3 regions of the Rahnella sp. WP5 genome follow, and region 3 is predicted to be linked to each of the others. Evidence: predicted binding sites of a transcription regulator. Region 3 holds the regulator's gene; each other region holds the start of a gene.

Region 1 (2,277 bases), 120 kb from region 3:
GTTTTCGTGGATATGCAGCAAACGGCTGGCTTTCTCGGTATGCGCTGGCAGAGACGCTTCCGGGAAGTTAACCGCTGACAGTGTAGAACCGTTGTCAGAGTATTTCGCCAGTTTGCCTGCCACTTCGAGGCCGATACCTTCCTGCGCTTCCATCGTTGAACCGCCGATATGTGGCGTCAGCAATACGTTGTCGAATTCACACAGCGGAGAATTGAACGGGTCACTGTTAGTCGCCGGTTCTTCCGGGAAGACGTCGATAGCCGCACCGGAAAGATGTTTGTTGCGCAGCGCATTGCACAGCGCAGGAATGTCGATGACCGTACCGCGTGAGGCGTTGATCAGCAGTGCGCCCGGCTTCATCTGCGCCAGCTGCACTTCAGAAATCATGTCTTTGGTTCCGGCTGTTTCCGGCACATGCAGCGTGACGACGTCGCTGGTATTGAGCAATTCTTCCAGTGTGGCAATCGGCTGCGCGTTGCCCAAAGGCAGTTTGCTTTCGATGTCATAATAGAAGACGCGCATCCCCAGGCTTTCCGCCAGGATCCCCAGTTGCGTACCAATGTGGCCGTAACCGATAATGCCCAGACGTTTGCCGCGCGCTTCGAATGAACCGACCGCCAGCTTGTTCCAGACACCACGGTGCGCTTTCGCATTCGCTTCAGGAATGCCGCGCATCATCAGCAACATCTCGCCCAGCACCATTTCCGCAACCGAACGGGTGTTGGAGAAGGGTGCGTTAAAGACCGGAATACCACGACGGGTCGCAGCTTTCAGATCTACCTGATTGGTGCCGATACAGAAACACCCAACAGCCACCAGTTTTTCTGCTGCCTGGAACACTTCTTCAGTCAGCTGAGTACGCGATCGGAGTCCAACAAAGTGCGCATCACGGATCGATTCTTTCAGCGATTGCGTGTCTAAAGCACCTTTGTGAAATTCAATATTGGTGTAACCCGCGGCACGGAGTGTATCAACCGCACTTTGGTGGACGCCTTCCACTAACAAAAATTTAATCTTGTCTTTCTCAAGTGATACTTTTGCCATTTCCCGACCCTATATTTTTCTGGCTGAATTCGAACTGCAAGATGACTGCTCACAGTCAACATAACAAAAAATCCGCCATCATCAATACAAACGATTGCCTGCCCCCCAGCAGAAGGCTCAGCACGCCTGCCGGTTTTTAGCATTTCATGCTGGTTCAATTTTACTGTGCCAGACGTTCAGGAGGAGAAATACAGAAATGTGACATAAGTCACCAAATTAAAGCCTTTGAAGAAAAGATGATTCAGTCAGAAAATTATCATCTTCATAACATTGCGTTATGACAGCGCAATGACGAGGCTTAGGCTGGCTGCCTTGCCCTAAAGCAGCCAGATCTTCTGCTTATATTCTGATTACTTCAGTTTGACGGTTTTGACACCTTCAGAAGTCCCGACCAGCGCCACGTCAGCACCCCGGTTGGCGAACAGGCCGACAGTCACAACACCGGCAATATTGTTGATCTTATTTTCCATCGCGACGGCATCAAGAATGTTCAGGTTATGCACATCAAGGATCACATTGCCATTGTCTGTCAGCACATTCTGGCGGTATTCCGGCAGGCCGCCGAGTTTAACCAGTTCACGCGCAACATAAGAGCGCGCCATTGGGATCACTTCCACCGGCAGCGGGAATTTACCCAGCACATCAACCTGCTTGGAAGCATCCACGATACAGATGAATTTTTTGGCAATCGCGGCAATGATTTTTTCGCGGGTCAGCGCAGCGCCCCCCCCTTTGATCATCTGCATCGAGCCGTTGATTTCATCCGCGCCATCGACATACACATCCAGCGAATCCACTTCATTGCTGTCGAAAACATGAATACCCAGGCTCTTCAGTTTTGCGGTAGAAGCATCGGAGCTTGAAACCGCACCTTCAATCTGGCCTTTGATGGAACCCAGTGCATCAATGAAATGTGCGGCGGTGGATCCGGTACCGACACCGACAATGGTGCCCGGCGTGACGTAATCCAGTGCGGCCCAGCCGACTGCTTTTTTCAATTCTTCCTGCGTCATAATGGCTTCTCTGTCTGATAACACGTAAGTGGCGTGAATAGTTCGGTGGAACGAAGAGTGCCGGTGATTATAAAGCATGTCCCGGCAATTTGGATAAACAACACCGCAGCCAGATCACACTTATTAAGTGCAATTGTGCTGCAAACACAAAGATTTTCCTCACCACAAATCCTGACAATCTGTGGCATAGTGTTCGGATAAAATTAAATCTAAGGGACAG
Region 2 (2,277 bases), on a different contig from region 3:
TCGGCGGTGCGCTGCGGATTGGCTTCACAGGTGACAGCCGGTTTATCAATGTTGCCGTGATAAGTGGCTTTCGGACCCTGCCAGCGCACCGGCATGTTGCCTTCGGAGAACAGGCCAAGAACCGGTTTCTTCTGGTCTGCCTGCGTGATGGCACTGAGCTGTTCTGCGTTTTCCACCCAGACATAACCCTGTGTCAGCGCCTGTTCTTTGAGGGATTTATCCTTAAATTCACCGGCTTTCGCCAGCTGGCTGAACGATTTTCTGCCGCCGCCCAGCGTGACATCAGCGCGAGCCTGCAACAACTGTTCTGTGATCGAACCGCGTCCGCCGTTTTCCAGCGCGTTGCTGGCGCATTTCTCTGCGGTTTCTTGCGGGCCGTAGCACTTGCGTGAGGTCACATGGGCAATCTGTGCAGCCGGCGTCGCATCCTGCAATTCTGCGGTGGAGACGTTGCCGGTGGCCTTACCTGCGGCTTTGGCGATCTCAAGAATGGTCTGGTGATCTTTACCGTTTACATCCACACCAATCGCGCCGTTATAGCTTTTAACACCAGTCGTCCAGGCGGTGGCTGATGCGGCGGAATCGGTCACGTAACTTGGTTTTTGCGTTTTCTTATCCAGAGAATAATGCGTGTACTGACCGGTCAGCGGCAGGGCATCAATGCCTTTGAAATAGCCGCCTGCGCCTTCTGCATAGTTACGTGCAGACGTGATTTCAGAATCACCCATGCCGTCGCCAATCAGCAAAATCACGTTTTTCACCGTTTTGTCTGACAACGAGGCTTTCAGCGCTGCTGTCTGATCACCGCTCAGACGGCGGGCACCGCCCGGTTCCGTCAGCACGCCTTTTGCCGCCCGGTCGGTCAGCGTGTCGGTTTCAGCGGCGAGGGTGGAGACAGAAGCGGAAAGCAGCAGGGCGGCAGTGACTGCGCGGGCGACCAGAGATACGGATTGTTGCATTATCAAAACTCCTTTTTATAAACCATCGGAAATAAAAATATACATATCGATATTTTTTGTTACCGGAAGGTTAAGGGAGACTTGTGACGTTTTAATGACAGGCGCCGGACTGGCCGTGAGACTGGGTTTTAACTTTAACTTTAACTTCAACTTCAACTTCAAGGTCAAGACCTTGGGTTGCCACCCAAACTGGCCTTAAGAGGCGCCTATCGCCGCGCCTCTTAAGAATCTCCGGCTCTTTTACTGCGCGCTCCGCTCGCTGGCTATGTTTCAGGTAGCACGGCGACAGGCTGGAAATCTTGCCGCTTTGCGGTTCCTTCACTCGGTCCTGGAGCCTCTGGTCTCCAGGCCGCTCCGTTCAGCAAGCTTTCTGAATCGCCCGCGACTTTTTAAAGAATGAAGTAAGTGAGGTTGTGAAGTAAAAGCCTGAGGCCGGTTCCAAAATATCGCCTGAGGAGAGGTGGAAAACCGCGCGTCTTTTTTGCGCGGGTTGTAACCCGAACGAAGGGAACCGTGCAGCGGCGGGATTTTGCGGCTATCACTGCGGCTGATGAAACATAGCCAGCGAGCGGAAGCGCTTGTTGAAAAAGCGAAGGGAGATCCAAGAGGGAAAAAGCACGTTTCCCTCTTGGGCGGTTTCGGCGCTGCCCGATAAGTGATCACCGCAACTGAGAAACCGAAACTTTCTCGGCACAGCTTTCAGTGCAATTGAGAAACCGAAACTTTCTCCGTCAGCTTTTCAGTTCAACTGAGCCGCCACCCTTTGCATCGGCACTATGCAAAAAAAAAGCCCCGATGAACGGGGCTTTTTCACAACAACGTCAAAGACGTTATCAGTTGATCTGAACGGGCATACCGGAACGCATCTCGATAGCGCGCTGAACAACAGTCTGGTTGACCGCCGGATCCATCGATACGCTGCTTGCGCTGCCTGCCAGAGTGATTGGCAGTGGCTGCTGAGAATCAAACTCTTCCTGGTTAGAGGACAGCGGGTTGTGGATCTCAATATAACGTTTGCCGTCTGGTTCCACGGTGGCTTTCACCGGCTCGTTGATGAACTGAACGCGGGTGCCTTGCGGGACGTTGTCGAACAACCATTTGATGTCAGCGTCACGCAGACGCACACAACCGTGGCTCACGCGCAAACCGATACCGAAATTGGCGTTGGTGCCGTGGACCGCATACAGACGCCCGACATACAGCGCGTACAGCCCCATCGGGTTGTCCGGACCCGCAGGGAAGACGGCTGGCAGGAATTCGCCACGAGAAGCATATTCTTCATGCATTTTCGCCGTCGGGGTCCAGGTCGGACCGGCTT
Region 3 (2,277 bases):
CGCTGATCTGGAACTGTGCGCCATGCGGCGTTTGTTGCCAGCTGACTTCAATCCGTGTCCCCGCTGGCGTGTGGTTAACCGCGTTATACACCAGGTTCGACACCGCGCTGCGCAGTTGATCTTCATTACCAAAGACCTTCAGCTTGTCGTTTACGCGAAACACCACTTCATGCCTGCCGTTGCTTAACGTTTGCACTTCACGTTCGAGCATGCCGAGCATCACCGGAATATCCACTTTCTCGTGCAAATCAATATTCGCTGAGGCTTCGATTTTCGACAGCGTCAGCAGCTGTTTCACCAGCCCGTCCATCCGCCGCGTCTGTTCCTGCATGGTATCCAGCGCTTTAGTGCGGAAAGGCTCTTCCAGCTTGGCGTCTTCCATCATTTCCAGATACCCCTGCAATACCGTCAATGGGGTTCTCAGTTCATGACTGACGTTAGCGAAGAAGTTACGCCGTGCGCCTTCAAGCTGACGCATCTGGGTCACGTCGCGTGCCACCATCAGCAGTTGTCCTTCGGAATAAGGCATGACGCGAAACTCGACATAATGCTCATTATTGAGTTGTAAATTCAGCGCCCGGCTGAAATCGCGGGTCTGGATCCACAGCCGGAATTCCGGATAACGCAACAGGTTGAAGATATGTTGCCCGTTATCTTCCGGCCAGCGGAAACCGAGCAAATCCTGCGCCAGTCCGTTACACCAGAAAATATTGCCTTCTTCAGTGGTCAGCACCACGGCATCCGGCAGCGATTCGGCACCGCTGCGAAAACGTTTGATGAGCTGACCTAATTCGCGACGGCGACGCCGGTTGCGCATCTGCATCTGGTTCAGCCCGTAAAACAGCGGCTCCCAGCTCCAGCGCCCATTCGGTGGCGTAATGCTGCGGTCGAGCCACAGCCAGTGAGAGAGTTTAAGCTGGTTGTAATAATTCCAGCCCAGTGCCGCCATCAGCGACACCAGGAGGAGCCAGCCGAAATGGCCGACGAAAATACCGAGAATTAACGCTGGCAGGCAAAAGAGAAACAATTCACCCGCCAGTCGTTTCCATGACAAACGTTCTAGCACACAGATTCTCCGCTGTGAGGGCTCAATAACGCGTTGAAAAACGGTATCCGGTACCACGAACAGTCTGGATCATTCTGTCATGTCCACTGGTTTCCAGCGCCTTACGTAAACGACGAATATGCACGTCAACCGTGCGATCTTCCACATAAACGTTAGTGCCCCAGACGTTATTGAGCAACTGTTCGCGGCTGTATACACGTTCGGAATGGGTCATAAAGAAGTGTAATAACTTAAATTCGGTCGGCCCCATATCGAGCGCCTGCTCGTTGGCCATCACCCGGTGAGACGACGGATCCAGGCTTAACCCCTGCATGTCGATCACTTCTTCCACCGCCATTGGCGAGATGCGACGCATCACGGCTTTAATGCGGGCAACCAGTTCTTTCGGAGAAAACGGTTTGGTGATGTAATCATCGGCACCCACTTCAAGGCCGCGCACCCGATCTTCTTCTTCACCGCGTGCGGTCAGCATCATCACCGGAATTTCGCGGGTCAGAGCCTCACGTTTAAGATGCTTAATAAACTGAATACCGGAACCGCCAGGTAACATCCAGTCAAGCAGGATCAGTTCAGGGTAAGGTTCAACAAGCTGCCCAATCGCTGAATCAAAATCCTCAGCTTCTACGGCCTGATAGCCATTTTGTTCCAGTACAAAACACACCATTTCACGGATTGGAGCTTCGTCTTCAACCACCAATATACGTCTAGCCATCGTAGGTCCTGCCAATAGGTTAGCGATCTTTTATTTGATTGCGGGCGCCATTATGCGTCAGTTTTGTGACAGATTTATGAATGAAAAGAATGGTTCATTACAGTCAACTATGACAGATAATTTCCGGCCATCTTGCTGAAATTGGTCTGATTTATCGGGGACAGCTTCCCCTGCCGACGTTTATACTTTACCCCATTGTCGTCATCCAGGGTTCATACGGGAGTCTCATGCGCCTGATCCACACCTCAGACTGGCACCTCGGCCAGTACTTTTTCACTAAAAGCCGTGCAGCCGAACATCAGGCATTTTTGCGCTGGCTGACCGGTCAGGTGCAACAACATCAGGTCGACGCCGTGATTGTCGCGGGCGATATTTTCGACACGGGATCCCCACCCAGTTATGCCCGAGAATTGTATAACCGCTTCGTGGTGGAATTACAGCAAACCGGCTGCCAGCTGGTGGTGCTGGCTGGTAACCACGATTCTGTCGCCACGCTCAA

The links. The regulator PhoB, encoded in region 3, activates phosphate uptake and scavenging genes when phosphate is short. The targets are predictions, from matches to a motif close to CTGTCATAAAACTGNCNNAT.
Region 1: a site for PhoB is predicted at 1,287-1,306, ahead of serA (phosphoglycerate dehydrogenase). Genes of this name have one in related genera too.
Region 2: a site for PhoB is predicted at 1,041-1,060, ahead of phoA (alkaline phosphatase). Genes of this name have one in related genera too.

Annotation. Positions count from the first base shown of each region.
Region 1 is NZ_KN050721.1:35,716-37,992, reverse strand. Features, by position in the region: gene serA (phosphoglycerate dehydrogenase) at 1-1,044, opposite strand, end outside; gene rpiA (ribose-5-phosphate isomerase RpiA) at 1,395-2,057, opposite strand.
Region 2 is NZ_JQJR01000011.1:74,992-77,268, reverse strand. Features, by position in the region: gene phoA (alkaline phosphatase) at 1-959, opposite strand, end outside; gene EX31_RS10780 (L,D-transpeptidase family protein) at 1,793-2,277, opposite strand, start outside.
Region 3 is NZ_KN050721.1:154,962-157,238, reverse strand. Features, by position in the region: gene phoR (phosphate regulon sensor histidine kinase PhoR) at 1-1,066, opposite strand, end outside; gene phoB (phosphate response regulator transcription factor PhoB) at 1,089-1,778, opposite strand; gene sbcD (exonuclease subunit SbcD) at 2,006-2,277, shown strand, end outside.